DNA from 4 places in the Paenibacillus sp. FSL M7-1414 genome. Region 3 is predicted to be linked to each of the others. Evidence: riboswitches for the same ligand, from Rfam matches in the RefSeq annotation. Region 3 holds a riboswitch; each other region holds the start of a gene.
What was found. A riboswitch is a leader RNA that binds a small molecule or an ion and turns the genes downstream of it on or off. The one in region 3 is predicted to bind thiamine pyrophosphate.
Positions count from the first base shown of each region.

Region 1: it holds a riboswitch for thiamine pyrophosphate, as region 3 does, so the genes downstream of both, MHH92_RS04490 (ABC transporter ATP-binding protein) here and thiC (phosphomethylpyrimidine synthase ThiC) in region 3, are expected to answer to the same signal.
Region 2: it holds a riboswitch for thiamine pyrophosphate, as region 3 does, so the genes downstream of both, tenA (thiaminase II) here and thiC (phosphomethylpyrimidine synthase ThiC) in region 3, are expected to answer to the same signal.
Region 4: it holds a riboswitch for thiamine pyrophosphate, as region 3 does, so the genes downstream of both, MHH92_RS17265 (thiamine phosphate synthase) here and thiC (phosphomethylpyrimidine synthase ThiC) in region 3, are expected to answer to the same signal.

Region 1 is NZ_JBBOOS010000001.1:983,588-987,917, forward strand. It holds gene MHH92_RS04480 (ABC transporter substrate-binding protein) at 1-517, opposite strand, end outside; gene MHH92_RS04485 (ABC transporter permease) at 685-1,515, opposite strand; gene MHH92_RS04490 (ABC transporter ATP-binding protein) at 1,502-2,269, opposite strand; TPP riboswitch at 2,427-2,529, opposite strand; gene MHH92_RS04495 (radical SAM/SPASM domain-containing protein) at 2,748-3,623, shown strand; gene MHH92_RS04500 (pectate lyase) at 3,971-4,330, shown strand, end outside.
Region 2 is NZ_JBBOOS010000001.1:3,647,092-3,651,421, forward strand. It holds gene MHH92_RS15765 (endo-1,4-beta-xylanase) at 1-1,745, shown strand, start outside; TPP riboswitch at 1,952-2,049, shown strand; gene tenA (thiaminase II) at 2,164-2,826, shown strand; gene MHH92_RS15775 (spore coat protein) at 3,029-3,325, opposite strand; gene MHH92_RS15780 (hypothetical protein) at 3,336-3,536, opposite strand; gene MHH92_RS15785 (zinc-dependent alcohol dehydrogenase) at 3,568-4,330, opposite strand, start outside.
Region 3 is NZ_JBBOOS010000001.1:732,284-736,613, reverse strand. It holds gene thiC (phosphomethylpyrimidine synthase ThiC) at 17-1,834, opposite strand; TPP riboswitch at 2,223-2,336, opposite strand; gene MHH92_RS03415 (IclR family transcriptional regulator) at 2,485-3,228, opposite strand; gene MHH92_RS03410 (alpha/beta hydrolase) at 3,588-4,330, shown strand, end outside.
Region 4 is NZ_JBBOOS010000001.1:3,981,927-3,986,256, forward strand. It holds gene thiO (glycine oxidase ThiO) at 1-639, opposite strand, end outside; gene MHH92_RS17265 (thiamine phosphate synthase) at 657-1,319, opposite strand; TPP riboswitch at 1,546-1,655, opposite strand; gene MHH92_RS17270 (ABC-F family ATP-binding cassette domain-containing protein) at 1,731-3,281, opposite strand; gene MHH92_RS17275 (hypothetical protein) at 3,420-4,330, opposite strand, start outside.

The DNA of each region.
Region 1 (4,330 bases), 250 kb from region 3:
CGTACAGAGGAATGGAGGAATAACCAACAGTCTTTTCTTCAAGATCTTTGGGTGAACTTACGTTGCCATTCGCTTCGGTCAACAGATGCACAAGCGGGTGGCGAACAACAGCAGCAATGGATCGTACAGGAATGTTCTCACCACGAGCGAGCAAAATTTGGGGCTGGTAGCTTAGGGCCAGATCAATTTTTCCGGCAGCAACAAGTTTGAGCGAATCATTGGTATCCGCAGGCATCTGAATATCGACATCCAGACCTTGGTCTGCAAAGTATCCTTTTTCCTGAGCCACATAGATGAAGGAGTGTACTGCATTCGGGTACCAGTCGAGCATGATAGACAGTTTATCTTTGGCGTCTGATGCTGGTTCGGTTGCAGACGGATCTGTTTGCTGTGTATTGGTTGCCGAATCTGTTGTTGGCGTATTTTGGCTAGTGTCTGTGGTGCTGCATCCGCTAACGATCAGCAAAAGGCTAATGAGTATGATGGGAAGCAGGGAGTATATACCTTTGTTATTCATAAATGAAGTTCCTCATTTCATCGTTTTGATTTGTAGAAAATGGGCAACAGCATGTTAACGATAATGTGACAATGAACTGATTGAAGATGTTGCTGAAATTGTGCATAAGATATGTTTTGTTTTGAAGATTGTAAATACTGTATTTGCATCTAATTTCTGTCTAAGTATTATCCAACGTTTCTTTTGCCTCCATGACGATGACGCCGTATGCTAAACCGTTTCTCCAGCCAGGTAATCAGTACAAACAAAACGATCCCAAGCAGGGATAACAGCAAAATGGCGGCAAACATCGCATCCGTGTTCATGTTGCTGGACATACGACGGCTGAAGTACCCTAGACCTTTGCTACCACCGAGCCATTCGCCAATCGTTGCCCCAACCACGCAGTACACCACAGACATCTTTAGCCCCGAGAAAAAAGAGGGAAGTGCCAGTGGAACCTGGAGTTTGCAAAAAATATCCCATTTGCTGGCGCCCATGGTGAGCAGTAGTTCACGCTGCTCCGGATCGCCTTGGCGGAGTCCATCGTAGGTACTGACCACAATGGGGAAGAATGCGATTAAGAACACCACCGCGACTTTGCTCCACAACGTGTAACCAAACCACAAGATAAATACGGGAGACAAGGCAATCAGCGGGATGGTCTGACTGATCACGATGAAGGGATACAAGGCTTTTTCAATCGATCGGTTCATATGCATGCCTGTTGCTAGCGTAATTCCAGTCACTATGGACAAGACAAAACCAACAACAACCTCCATAAAGGTAGCAGGCAAATGGATGGTCAACAGCAGACGACGATGCTCAACCAGTGAGCCTATGATGGCCGTGGGTGCAGGAATGATGAAGGAGGGCACCCATCCCATACGCACGATCACTTCCCAGATCGCCAGTAATAAGAACATGAGCATAATAAACAAACCACATTGGGAAAACGACCTAGAGAGCCACTTCGAACACCACGCCCAGACGCTGACCTCAGCTCTATCGCTTTGCATGCAATTGTTCCTCCAGTTGTTGTCTCATCTGCACGAGAGCCGGTTCGTAGATCATGTTCGAATGCCTTGGGCGTGGTAAAGGAACCGTCATCTCACGCAACTGCTGACCTTGCCCCCCTGGAGTTAACAGAATGATACGGTCACTTAACAGCAGGGCTTCTTCGATGTCATGTGTAATGAACAGCACGGTTTGGCCAATGCCCTCCCAAAGCTCCAGCAACCAGCGATGCATTTCTCGTTTGGTTAAGGCGTCGAGTGCACCGAAGGGTTCATCCAGCAACATGAGCTGCCCGCCTGTAAGCAAGGTACGAAGAAATGCCACCCGCTGCCGCATGCCGCCGGATAACTCATCCGGGTAGGCCTGTTCATAACCCGACAGGCCGAACCTTGCCAACCCAGCTAGGATGTTTGCCCGTAACTTGTCCTTGTCCTGTCGGCCTGGTGCAAGCTCGGCAGGCAGCATGCAGTTCTCCATGACGGTACGCCAGGATAACAGCAGATCTTTCTGCGGCATATAGGCGACTCGTCCGAGCCGTTGTCCTTGCGGGACATCAGCTATATCGATGGTGCCAACGGTTGGTTCATGCAAGCCTGCGAGCAGCTTGAAGAGCGTGCTTTTACCTGATCCGCTGGAGCCGATGAGCGAGACAAATTCTCCTTGTTGAACCTGAAGCGACACATTGGAGAGCACAGGGGACTCTTTTTTTTCGGGAAAAGCAAAGCTTACGTTGTGAATGGTTACATGGTTATCCATCTGATCCTCACCCCCTTGATGTCAGACTACTGCAATAACAACGGCATCCTATACTCTGCAAAAGGAACAAAAAAGACCCACCCATTTCCGGAGAAATGAGTGGGTCTGTAAGTTAAATCCGCAATTTATCTTCACATACATGAAAAATTCCGCTTACTAAAAGGCCGCTCCACTTCCCTCCGCTGGTATGATCCAGATCAGGTTCAAAGGGTCCGAATAGTCATATTCGTCTCAGCCGCAAGGCTCCCCTAGTGCAAAAGTTCAAGATATGCAGTTGTGTGTTCAGCATATATCACTTGAACATGAACTGTAAAGAGGCAGCATGATGGAATTGTTGAGATGAACTTGGAGTCAGACCCGAACAACTGAACAATTTACCTGGGCTCCCTAACCCGATATAATAGTGGTGGCGCATATTGGCCGGATCACAAAATGCAGGTGGGATTGTTCTCCCTCCGAAGCAGAATGGGGACCCGAGTTGAAAACGTTCAAAAAAGTATATATTGAGATCACGAGTATCTGCAATCTGGCATGCAGCTTCTGTCCGCAGACACAGCGTGCCAAAGGATTCATTGACCCTGAAGTCTTCAACAATATACTGGATCAAGTTAAACCACACACCAATCATATTTATCTACATGTCAAAGGTGAACCCTTGTTGCATCCCAAAATAGATCTGTTGCTCGATTCCGCACATGAGAAGGGACTCAAGGTGAACATTACAACGAATGGTACACTGCTGCCCAAGACTCAGCATAAATTGCTTGGCAAACCGGCGCTGCGGCAGATGAATTTCTCCCTGCACAGCTTCGATGGGCATGAAGGTTCAACAGATCGTGACGGGTATCTGCGTCATATTTTGTCCTTTGTACACGAGGCCGTTAAGCACAATGTCATCATCTCATTTCGGTTGTGGAATCTGACACAGGATAACTTCACGAATGCTCAGATGAATCGAAATCGGGAGACCCTTGAAGTATTGGAACGTGAGTTCAATCTGGATTTCCGCATTGAGGAAAAAGTAGTTCCAGGTAGCGGGGTCAAAATTGCCCCGAATGTATACCTGAATCAGGACCATGAGTTCCGGTGGCCAAGTCTGGATGCACCTGAAGATGACGGCAAAGGCTTCTGCCATGCACTTCGCGGTCAGGCAGCTGTGCTTGTAGATGGAACGGTGGTTCCATGCTGTCTTGATGGCGAGGGTGTCATTAACCTCGGTAACGTTCACGAGAAGTCATTCTCGGAGATTATTGAGGGTGAGCGAGCGAACAATCTGGTATATGGCTTCTCCAAACGCGAAGCTGTAGAAGAGTTGTGTAGAAAGTGCGGTTATCGTCAGAGATTTGGAGCCTGATATTTTATAACAGCAAGCCAGAAGACATTCAAGATCACACATTTGGAGACAAATGTAGTGGTCTTTTTTTGTTATTGGGGATTAAGTGAGGGGTACAAACGTTACAAATGAGCATACCAGAGGTTGATATGAGCATATTGCTTGAGAGACCTAGCATGCAAAAAATGCCGATATGACAGGGATTGTACGATGTCATGATATATCTGATCTAATGATTATTCTAGTTACCTTCCTTATTTGGTAGGATTAGGTTGTTGGTCGGACAGAGGTGCACCTCTGGCGAACTTCCAGTACAAGCCCAGGCTGTACATTACCAAAAAACGAGAGAATAAGGGAGGAATAAAGTTATGAAAAAAATGTTGACGTTGTTACTGTCCGCTGGTTTGGTTGCTTCTATATTTGGTGCAGTTCCGGCTGCGGCTGCGCCTACGGTTGTAAATTCAACTATTATTGTTCCAAAGGGCACGACCTATGATGGTCAAGGCAAAACATTTGTAGCTAATCCTTCCACACTTGGCGACGGATCTCAAGCAGAAAATCAGAAGCCAGTCTTCCGTCTGGAGGCAGGGGCCACGCTCAAAAACGTAAACATTGGATCACCAGCTGCTGATGGTGTTCACTGTTATGGCAACTGTAATATATCGAATGTGGTCTGGCAGGACGTGGGCGAGGATGCACTGACATTGAAGTCTGCCGGAACGGTTAAC
Region 2 (4,330 bases), 2.9 Mb from region 3:
TTCAGGATTATGTCGAAACCGTCATGACCCGATACAAAGGTAAGATCTATGCCTGGGATGTGGTAAACGAGGCGATTGCGGATAGCAATGGTGATGCCAACGGTTTACGTAAAAGTCCCTTTTATGAACTAATCGGTCCGGATTACATTGAGAAAACTTATGAATTCGCTCGTGCAGCCGATCCGAATGCCAAATTATATTACAACGAATACTTCACGGAAATCCCTGAGAAAAGAGAGCATATGTATCAGTTGGTCAAACGACTGAAAGAGAAAGGGCTCATCGATGGTGTGGGTTTGCAATCCCACTATAACCTGGAATCCCCGCCCATCAAGGAAATTGAAAAAACGATCAACATGTTCGCCGAACTTGGATTGGATATTCAGATCACGGAACTGGATGTGGATAGCGGAATTCCATTTGGTGAAGAGATGTCCGATGAAGTTGCGGTAAAGCAGGCGTATCGATATAAGGAACTGTTGGATTTGTACAAAAAACACAAAGATCACATTTCTTCAGTTACCTTATGGGGACTCCAAGATGAGAAATCTTACAACAACCAGGCTATGCTGTTTGATTCAGCCCTGAAGGCCAAAAAAGCATACTGGGGACTCGTGGATGAATCCAGCTTGCCTGTGTTGACACAGAGAGCCGTCTCACTTTCGGGTAAACCGGATATCAAAAAACAGTCACAAGATCCACTCTGGAACAAAGCGGTGTCTACTCCACTGAAGGGTGACTCTTCGGGATCAGCCAGTTTCCGCACCTTATGGGATCATAGTAACCTGTATATCCTTGTGGATGTTCAGGATGCAAAGACAGATGTGAATGACAGAGTAGATATCTTTGTTGACCTCAATAATGGCAAGACCACTTCATATGAAGCAGATGACCGACACGTAATCATTAAGCGGTCGGGCAAAGCTGAGGGCGTGGAGAAGCGTTCATATCATGTACGCGAGACCAAAGCCGGATATCAGGTTGAATTGTCCATTCCGTGGGGTGGTATCCAAGTCCGATCAGAATATGAAGCCGGATTGGATATCCGTGTGACTGATGGCGGTTCAAGTGGGACACAACCTTATAATCCACTGTACTGGAATGATCGAACACAATCTCAGGAACAGGATACAAGCAAATACGGCGTGATTCAGCTTGCCCCTATGCCCAAATCTGCACAAGCTGTACAAGGGATTGTTCAGATTGATGGGAAGAAAGACACATCATGGAATAAGGCTGCACCGTTTGAAGTAAACCGGTTGAACCAAAGCGAAGGTGCAGAGGCAGTGGCTCGCGCAATGTGGTCAGGTGAATATCTATACCTGCTGATCGACGTCACTGATCCAAACATCATCACAGATAGCATCAACCCATGGGATCAGGATTCGGTTGAGATTTTCCTGGACGAGAATCACCAGCGCACACCGTATTTTCAATATGATGATGCCCAGTTCAGAATCAGTGCAGACAATGTGGGAACCTTTGCAGGGGGTGCCTCACCTGGACGCCTTGTAAGTGCTGTGAAGAAAACAAATAAAGGATATCTCGTAGAAGCCAGAATTCATTTACAATCATTGACGCCCAAAGCAGGAAATGTTCTCGGTTTCGAGCTCCAAATTAACGACAACCAGGGCGGAGGTAAGCAGAGCGTAGCCAAGTGGAATGATACGACCAATGAGAGCTGGAGAAATACTTCCCAGTACGGAATACTCACTTTTGTCGGAAAGAACAAACTCGGGCATTAAACCATCGGCAGTAGTTGCAAGAATAGAAACCATCATAACAGTGGCTGAAACTCAACCATTGTTGTGATGGTTTTCATCGTTTACATACGTCACCAAAGGTGATGAGGGGCGATACAATCTGCCTTGACTATATTTAACAGCCCTTGATATACTAAATGGATGTTATTTTATCTTTTATGGGAATAAGATAGTAATCAACTACATACAACCGTTTGCGAGGGAGCCTTAACCGGCTGAGAGGGTGTTAAACCGACCTTACCTGATTTGGATAATGCCAACGTAGGGATGCAACGATGAAACACTGTACTTGGGTAGCTCATGCGAACCCCCTTGTTTTAGTGTATTTGTCTGCGAAACATCCTATGGATGTTTCGTTTTTTTTGTTTTTAAATACGTACATTATGAATTGGAGGAACACATGTTGACTATTTCAGAGAGACTATATCAGGCAGCACAGCCCGTGTGGAAAGAATGTCTCGAGCATCCCTTTGTTAAAGGAATCGGAGATGGTTCCTTACCGGTCGAACAATTTCGTTATTATTTGCTGCAAGACTACTTGTATCTGTTCGATTATGCCCGTGTATTTGCACTAGGTATCGTCAAGTCGCACGACCCCAAATTGATGCAGTTTTTTAGTAAAAACGTAGATAACATCCTGAATGGTGAAATGAAAATCCATCGTTCTTATATGGAGCGATTAGGAATTACAGAGGATCATGTTTTTCAGGTAAAACCTGCACTGAAAAATGCAGCCTATACTAACTATATGCTCTCTGTTTCCCATACGGGTGGCATAGCAGAAGTACTTGTTTCCATTCTGGCCTGCTCATGGAGCTATGCAGAGATTGGTCAAGTCCTTGCCCAAAAGCCAGGCGCAGCTGATCATCCTTTTTACGGAGAGTGGATCACAGGATATGCTTCCTCTGAATACAACAGCAGCAATCAATCCCTAGTGACGTTAACGGATAAGCTATTAGAAGGCTGTAGCGAGGGAACGTACCAACGGATGGAAGATATTTTCGTGATGTGCAGTCGCTTTGAGCTTGATTTTTGGGAGATGTCATGGAGGCTGGAGCCTTAAGTTTACTGGTAGTTCATTCAATTAGAGAGCAGCGGCCATAAACAGTCTCAGGATGGAAATTAAGTAAAGGAACGCTTGTATAAGCGTGTTTCGTGATGATACCGAAAAAAGGGCGGAGTGTATCCGCCTTTTATTATTGTTGAAATTCTTGACACAGGGACATTTTGTTCTCTGAAGTCTCTGGCTAAAATCAAAAAGGGTGTCAGGACGGAATGTTCATAGCAGTCTGAATATTTTTCAGATCGAGCTGAATTTGCTCTGCAATATGGTAAGGGTGGTATAAGCCATGCTGCACCATGTAATTTGATATCTTTTCATGAGAATCTATGGCTTCATCGAGCTGTTTCATCAAAATTTGTTTGATTTCGGGGGTGGCACATTCGGTCACAGCCATGGCGTAGTTTCTGACGCTGCTCTTGGCGTTCATCAAAAAATCCATTGCGATTACGTCATCGGTCAGCGTATTAAGACCAGTCATATGTTCTAATATTGGGTTCATTTTTTATCTCCTATACAGTCGCTTTAGACAGCACTCCACCGAGCTCCTGAAGCTGCTGTTGTGATAATGTCGCATCTTGTTGCAAAATTTGCTTGAGCTCCGGGTCGGTTACCAGAGCTTGCATGGTCTTGGATTTAGTCATACAAACCGTCTTGAACGCAGCTATTTCATGCACCTCGAGCATCTCATGCAAAGCGTAAGTGGAATCCATTCAGATTGTCCTCCCATGTATCTATTCATATTTAAGGCTTTAAGATGACTTTAATGCAATCGTCCGTTTTTGTATCGAACACTTCATAGCCCCGTTTGGCCTCGTTGAGCGGAATGACGTGCGTAACAATGTCGCCAGGGTCCACTTTGCCAGACGTAACCAACTCGTACATGTATGGCATGTAGTGAATGACCGGAGCTTGTCCGGAACGGATATTCACGTTTCGCTGCATGATATCACCGAGCGGGAATCCGTTATAACGTCCGCCGTATACCCCAGTGACTTGAATGGTGCCACCTTTGCGAACAGCCTGAGATGCAATGATAAATGCGCTCATGGTGCCGCCTTGCAGTTTCATACCGCTGGCTAGAAATTCAAGATCGCTCATCTTGCCGTCCATTCCTACCGCATCAATGACAACATCGGCGCCGCCTTTGGTCATTTCCTTGAGAGTGTTCCCAATATTCTTATCCTGTTCGAAGTTTACGATTTCCACATTGTTTGTTCGCTTCGCATGCTTTAAGCGGTAATCGACATAGTCGACGGCTATGACCCGCTTAGCTCCTTTCAGCCAGCAGAACTTCTGGGCCAGGAGTCCGACCGGGCCGCAGCCGAGCACAATGACCGTATCTCCATTTTTAACGCCGGCGTTATCTACGCTCCAGAATGCCGTCGTCATGGCATCGGCGATCAAGCTTAGCTTTTCGTCCGGTTGTTCGCAGTTTTCAGGGATCTTAAAGTGGGTAAAATTAGCAAATGGGACCCGTAAATACTCCGCTTGCCCGCCGGGATAT
Region 3 (4,330 bases):
TGCGCTGTATCGGCGCCTAGGAGCGTGTCCGATATTCCTCGGCCTTTTCCTGCATCCCGGCAGCTACAGCCTCATTCTCAGACAATCCTTTATCAGCGGCAAAGGCACGAATGTCCTGCGTGATGCGCATGCTACAGAACTTCGGTCCGCACATGGAGCAGAAATGAGCTTCTTTGGCCCCTTCTGCTGGCAGCGTCTCATCATGGTAGGACAGCGCACGTTCCGGGTCCAGTGACAGGTTAAACTGGTCACGCCAGCGGAACTCAAAGCGTGCCTTGGACAATGCGTCATCGCGGCGTTGAGCACGCGGATGGCCTTTCGCCAGATCGGCGGCATGAGCTGCGATCTTGTAGGCGATGACCCCTTCCCGCACATCATCCTTGTTGGGCAGGCCCAGATGTTCTTTTGGCGTAACATAACAGAGCATGGACGTGCCGAACCAGCCAATCATGGCTGCCCCAATGGCGGATGTGATGTGATCATATCCTGGCGCAATGTCGGTCGTTAGCGGCCCAAGTGTGTAGAACGGTGCTTCTTTACAGATCTCCATCTGCAAGTCCACATTCTCCTTGATCTTATGCATCGGCACATGACCCGGGCCTTCGATCATCACCTGCACATCATGCTTCCATGCGATCTGCGTCAGTTCCCCAAGCGTGGCCAGTTCCGCCATCTGAGCTTCGTCATTCGCATCGTAGATACTGCCTGGACGAAGTCCATCTCCCAGTGAGAACGCCACATCATACCTTTTCATAATCTCGCAGATTTCTTCAAAATGGGTGTACAAAAAATTCTCCTGATGATGCGCCAGACACCATGCTGCCATAATGGACCCACCGCGAGATACAATGCCTGTCATTCGCTTGGCGGTCATGGGGATATAACGCAGCAGTACACCTGCATGAATCGTAAAGTAGTCCACGCCCTGCTCTGCCTGCTCAATGAGTGTGTCACGGTACAACTCCCAGGTCAGCGCTTCCGCTTCGCCATTCACCTTCTCCAGCGCCTGATACAGCGGCACCGTACCAATCGGCACAGGTGAATTACGGATGATCCATTCCCGGGTGGTATGAATGTTTTTGCCTGTGGACAGATCCATCACCGTATCCGATCCCCAGCGTACCGCCCAAGTCATCTTCTCCACCTCTTCCTCGATGGAGGAAGATACGGCCGAGTTACCTATGTTGGCATTGATCTTCACGTGAAAATGACGACCGATCAACATCGGCTCACTCTCCGGGTGATTGATGTTGGATGGCAGAATGGCCCGTCCACTCGCCAGCTCCTGTCTCACAAATTCCGGCTCCACGCCTTCACGAATGGCGGCGAATTCCATCTCAGCCGTAATGACTCCCTGTCTCGCGTAGTGCATCTGAGTCACGCAGCGTTCTGGCTGTGCCCGCAGCGGTTTGCCACGCAATCCAGGGTACTCTTCGGCTCCAGCTCTCTTTCCTCCGGGCTTCAGTCCGTTATCCTCCGGTTTAACTGTACGGCCCTGATAAGCTTCAACATCGCCGCGCTCTGTGATCCAACGTGTGCGCAGGGATGGCAGACCTGCACGGATATCCGCATGGAATGCGGGATCGGTCATGGGGCCGCTCGTATCGTAGACACGCAGCGGTTCGTTATGCTCCACCCCTTGGGGAGTATTTGTGTCATGAAGGACTATCTCACGCTCCGGTACAGCAATGTCCGGCCGTGAGCCCTGAATGTAGACTTTGCGGCTGCCCGGAAAGGGCTGGACCCGTCCGGCCGCTCCTGTTTCTTTTTCCACCTGCCGATCGTTATGTTCCTGTTCAATCGCTTGTTGTCCCGTTTGATTTCCTGTACTCATGTTCGCTTGTCTCCTCCTCAGTGTTCGTCGCTTGTTTGGTTGGTTTCGTCATTAGCTCACTTACGTACCTGTCCCAAATCATGCGCAATGCAGAGAAGAAAGAGCGATCCTACACCAGACCAGGGAAGACACTTTTCATGTACAGTTAACAACAGACGGAGGCTGCCACAGATCTTGGATGATCTATGGTGCGTTCTCTATTCATCCAAGCCCACTTCCGCAGGTTATCGAAAAAGAAGCCCATAAAATCCGCGCTATATCGCCCGTTCCCTGTATATAAAAAAGCCGGTCCCCGAAGGAACCGACTTTTATGTCCATCACCAATAATGCACCTTTATGCAGCTCCTTAACGGAGCCCTACAAGGGTCACATCATGTGGTGGTTGTGGTCATATCGCCGATTACTTCCCTACGCTGGTATGATCCAGATCAGGTGCAAAGGGTCCGGAATCTCATGCGATTCCGTCTCAGTCCGGACAATTCGGACTCCCCCAGTAACGTTAACAAGTTGCGGCTTACAGATGCCGCCGTTCATATTCAATGAAGCTGGCCCCGTTGGGCCGTCCATTACAGAGTAGCGTAACCGGAACATAAAAACAACCTTTATATTCCAGAACACCAACTCAATTGGAGAAAAACCTTACCTCAACATCAGGATAACATGAGCCCCATCTGCGTAGCAGCATCCTTCAACACAGGTGCGTATTCATGCAATGTCTCCTGCGAGAGTCGGCTGACAGGCCCTGAGACCGAGAGGGCAGCTGCAATATTGCCTCTGCGATCCATAATCGGAACAGATACCGCGGCGGCTCCCGGCTCACGTTCCTCATAACTCGTCGCATATCCGTTATCCCGGATATCTCCCATCTGCGCCAAATACACCGCCGGATCAATAAACACCGGCCATTCCGGCCCGTTCATCAGTTCTTCACGATCCTCGTCCGTGGCAAACGCCATCAAAACTTTGCTGGAAGCGCCCACAGACAGCGGGAGTCTAACACCCACTGGAGCGACTCGGCGGATCGCCTGATCACTTTGCACCGCCTGAATCCGTATCCGTTCACTGCCATCACGCAGGTACAGACTCACGGTCTCCCCCAATCGATCTCTCAGTCGCTCCATCGCAGGCAGCAGCAGAATAGCGGGATCATCACTGCGGGACATATGAGCCGACAGTTCCCAGATTCGGATGCCAAGTCGGTACTTCTCTGTTGCTGCATCGCGGATCACGAACCCTCGATCCTCCAGCGTAGCCATCAAACGGTGCACTGTACTTTTGTGCAGGCCAATCTGGCTGGCAATTTCGGTGAGTCCCAGATCACTGCGTGTGGTAAAACATAATAATATATCCAGCGCCCGTTCCACAGCCCGGACGGTTAACTTGCGATCTTCCATGGCATAATGCCCTCCTCATGTTTCATCACATGAAACTTGGTTACATAAATTATATGAGAAACGGTCTCATCTGTAAACCAAAAAGAGCCAAAATCAAAATAGGCCAACGTGTAAATTTTTCCTTTTTATAAGACTTAATCCCCTGTAATTTACACACTAAGGTAATGTTACCCATATATCTTAAGAACTATATAACAATTGCGTAACAAATGCCCTCAATCAATTGACTTTGACTATATTGGAACATACGATAAAGATATATTACATTAAGATATCGCTCTGAAGCAGGCTCTGAAATCGACGCAATTCTCTTTTCATGTCGTTGTTATCTTCAACTGAACTTCAAAGGAGGGGCATTCATGTATCAATCATCCCAGAGCGAAGCCCCGCTGCAAACAAAAGTGTCCGATCTGCCCTCTTCCCTATCACCGAGGCTGATTCGGTTCAAACATATTATCGTAGCGTTGCTGCTCTCCGTTGTATTTTTTCTACTGTTTTGTTTTATTGCACTGCATGGTTATATCGCATGGGTATTATCCAATCCAACGGTAGCGCCTGTCTTCTCCAATCCGATGCAAGCCAAGAACATGAAGTATGAAGACATCACGTTCCCGGCAGCAGATGGCAGCCGCACGATGCAGGGATGGTATATACCTGCTGACAATGCTGCAAGCAAAACGATTATTTTCAGTCACGGCTATGGTGCTAATCGTGAAGAAACATGGGTACCCATGTATGACCTGGCACACTATGCCCATCAACTTGGGTTCAACGTGGTCATGTTCGATTATGGCTTCGCCTCCCAGGTGAACAAAGCTGTGGCCACAGGTGGCAAAGCTGAGTCACAGCAATTGCTGGGTGCCATCCAGTTCGCCAAGCAACGCGGTGCACAGGAACTGGTTGTCTGGGGCTTCTCGATGGGTGCCGGTACAGCGTTACAAACCGGACTTATTACGAAGGAAGTAGATGCAATGATTCTGGACAGTGCGTTCCTGCTGGAGCCAGATACGCTGTACCACAACATTCACAACCAGATCGATCTGCCACGTCAGCCTACACTGGAGATCATGAAACTGTTGTTCCCTGTTCTGAATGGTACCGG
Region 4 (4,330 bases), 3.2 Mb from region 3:
TATAATGACATGTTTGCATTTCATCTCACCGATCGATGTGGTGATTCCCTGCACGCCGTGTTCGTTTGCTTGCACACGTATATCCTGTATGTCCTCCATAACCCGTGCTCCCAATGCTTGAGCGGATTCAGCATATGCCTTCGTTAGATGGACTGGAAGAATCTCACTCTCGTAAGGTCTGTAATAGGCTCCATACGTATCTCTGTTAAGCCATGATGCCTCCTGTTGCACAACGGAACGATCCCACCACACCTCATCAGCAGATAACGCAGACTTCCGATTGCCCTTATAACTACTTAATTCACTGTATGAACGAAAAGGAGTTAGGAATCCCTGGCGTTGCAGGCCAGTCTCTACCTCACTGAGTGTAGCCATTAGCACCTGTTGCTCGATAAGTAACTGTCTACTCTGCCTGGCGAGCTTAGCCATCAAAGGATGAGCAAAATCCTCACTATCTGCCGCCAGCATTCCAGCCGCCGCGCAAGAAGTGCCTCCCGCAATCGCCGAACGCTCCAGCAACAGCACATCCTGTCCACGGGAAGCCAGCTCATACGCAATGGCACAACCAACAACGCCTCCACCTACAATAATCGTTTCTGCATGAATCTTATCCGGTCTATCAGTAATGATCTTTTTCATCCTCTCATCTCCTTGATTCAGCGGCTCAAACTTTCTGTAGCAACGATAGCCTGCCTTAATAATGCAGCAGCCCGATCCGGGGAATCGCTCGCCCATACATTCGAGATCACAGCGACTCCCTGTGCGCCTGCAGAGCGAATAGCGTGAATGTTTCCCGGTTCGATGCCCCCAATTGCCATGACAGGAATGGAGACACCAGAGCACACTTCAGCCAGAGCATAAAATCCTCTTGGTTCAAGATCAGGCTTACTGTTGGTTGAGTAGACATGCCCGAAGAAAAGGTAATCGGCTCCCCGTTCTTCAGCGATTTTTGCCTCATCGATTGAATGAACAGATACGCCCAAACGAAGTCGCTGCACATTGCTTATTACAGCAGGGTTATAGTTACGTATCGCATCTTGCCCCCAATGTACACCGCCATAGATGTCATTCTGTGGTGGCAGTTCTGAACCATTGATAACGATGCGACAAGATGGAACGCCAACGCTACGCAGACTTTCAGCCCAACCGATCTTGTCTTGCCACGAGAGTTGTTTCTCTCGTATATGGATGTAGTCCACCCATGGCCAAACGTCCTTTGCAGCTTTTACAAAAGATGCTTGATTCCCTACACCCGTAGATACAACATGCAATTCAAATGATTCGTGAACATGTTCATGAGAACTTACCGTACTGTTCATCCCCTTCCATGTGTGAATGCTATGAAAACACAAAAAAGCCACTCCCGTAGGGGAGTGGCTGCGTATTAATTATAGGACCAGATGACTGACTGATACATACAGTTCATTTCGTGCAATAAAGCTATAGACCTTATAGCCATAACGTTATACACGCAACTGCATGTTTCAATTTACTAAGCAAGACGGTTGAATTCTTTCGAATTGCCGTTTGCTCACGTCATTCACTGAAACGCGCTCGCCACTTCCCTACGCTGGTATGATCCAGATCAGGTGCAAAGGGTCCGGAATCGCATTCTTCCATCTCAGCCACATCGTGCGGCCCCCCTAGTGTTCATATGAAGTTGTAGCCTATGTTACCATAGAAGGATTTTTTTGTCACCGTTCATTTCTATTAAGCGTTGCTTGAATTGTCTAGTTTTTCTCAGACCATTCTTCAACATTCCATGTTTTGGTAATCCAACCCTCGTAGAAATCAGGTTCATGAGATACCAGCAACACCGTTCCCTTGAATTCTTGCAAGGCACGCTGTAACTCAGCTTTAGCTGTGACATCCAAATGGTTCGTCGGCTCATCGAATAGAATCCAGTTGCTTTCACGCATCAAGAGTTTGCATAGACGAACCTTGGCTTGCTCTCCACCACTCAGCATGTTAAGCGGACGGGTAATGTGCTCATTTTTCAACCCGCAGCGAGCGAGATGACCCCGGACTTCATTTTGGGTCAAATGTGAAAACTCATTCCACACATCCTCAATCGGCGTGATATTCCCAGCACGAACTTCCTGCTCAAAATAGGCCGTTTCGAGATAATCTCCCAAGAAAGTCTTTCCACTGAGTGGAGATATTTTTCCCAGGATGGTTTTCAGCAGTGTTGATTTACCCACACCATTACAACCTACGATGGCAATTTTCTCACCACGTTCAATTGTCATTGTCATCTTAGGCAGCAAAGGATACGTATATCCAATTTCAAAATCAATGCCCTCAAAGACCGTTTTGCTACTCGCACGGGCATCCTTGAATTTGAATGTTGGTTTGGCCGCTTCATCTGGACGATCAATACGTTCAATTCTGTCCAGCTGTTTCTCCCGGCTCTTCGCTCGACCTGAAGTTGAAGCACGTGCCTTGTTACGCTGAATGAAATCTTCCTGCTTCTTGATGTACTCTTGCTGCTTCTCGTACGCATCAATATGCTGGGCTTTATTCATATCAGCCATCTCGAGGAACTTGTCATAGTTCGCTGCATATCTCGTTAATTTGGCAAATTCCAAATGATAAATGACATTTACGACTTCATTCATGAATTCCGTGTCATGGGAGATTAAAAGAAACGCATGAGGGTAGTCCTTCAGGTAACGTGACAACCATTCAATGTGCTCTACATCCAGATAGTTGGTCGGCTCATCCAGCAAAAGGGCTGTAGGTTTCTCAAGCAGAAGCTTGGCAAGAAGCACCTTGGTACGTTGCCCACCACTTAGAGCTGCGACATCCCGATCAAGACCAATTGCGGACAAACCAAGACCATTGGCCATCTCTTCCACTTTTACGTCAATCAGATAAAAATCGCCCTGTTCCAGTTGTTCCTGAATATCGCCCATCTCTTCCAGCAACTGCTCCAGCTTATCTGGATCTGCATCTGCCATCTGGTCCGTTATATTCATCATTTCTTTTTCTAATTCAAGCAACGGAAGGAATGCATCTTTAAGAACGTCACGAATGGTTTTGCCTGGGGTAAGCTTCGTGTGCTGATCCAGATATCCATAACGGACCTTAGGTGTCCATTCCACTTTTCCACTATCTTTAAGCAATTTACCGGTAAGGATGTTCATTAATGTGGATTTACCCACACCATTGGCACCAACAAGTCCTACACGCTCTCCGGCAAGTAAACGAAACGATACATTTTTAAATAACGTGCGATCTCCAAAATTGTGACTTACGTTCTCTACTGACAATAAACTCATAAGATGAGGTTGCTCCTATCTATTAGACATTACTTTTATTATTGTTCCGAAACCCTATTCTAGCACAGGTCCCGTCTTTTCTGAAAGTAATGTAAACAGTTCAGGAACCTCTTACATAATTTTGTCATACAGGCTACCCTAACGATTAGAGCATTTATATTCGAAATAGCCTTGTGCAGCTGCTTGTCTTGCGTCTGTGAACACCTCTTCAGCACGGTAACCATTGCCACAAGTGGAGGGATAATAGTACTTGATACCCGTTAAAGGATCTACCCCACCTACGATGGCCGTTTTCTTCACAAGTCTGCCTCCACCGATTGCGTAGTTGTTGATCTTCTGGTCACCCACACCTATACCTTGGATAAAGGCCATAATCCCTGTATCATTAATGGAGTTGTACCAATCTTCCTGCGCAATCAGGGGCATCGTAAACGTATAGGAAATACCGTTCTTTCTGGCAAACTCATTATGGCGGTTAATCACATCAGCCAGATCATCCTGTACAGCAGTCACAATCCGGCTTTGTCTAACTTGCTCAAATACGCTGGTATTCTGAAGTAAAGGAATCTGTGTGCTTGAGGCCAGTTCTTTTTGGAATCCCTCAATCCATTTCCCTGCGCTTGCGTCAAAGGCATATACGTAGTCGTCCAGTGTAAAGTTAATACTGTTACCATTAGAATCTGAATATGTATAAGGTTTCTTGGGACTCCACACTTGCCTTAAAGAATCTTCACGGTTTCCTGTCAACTCTGTTTCTGTGGACAACATATAATAGCCATCATAATCCAGAATAACCACGGCAGGAATGTAATTAAACATGTTTCGAATAGCTGCAGGATCATTCTGAATCCCCATATTCAAAGCCATCGTCTGCGTAAATGTCAACAAGGCAAGCTCTTTGTCCGCTTTAACAAACTTGGTTGAATCATAACCTGCTTCATCATTTTGCTTCTCATTCTGATGCATCACTGCACCTGCATCCATGACTGCGGTTTGAAGTGCAGCTCTGTATCGTTGGCCAAGATATTGAGCCTCTTCGGCATCTTGGG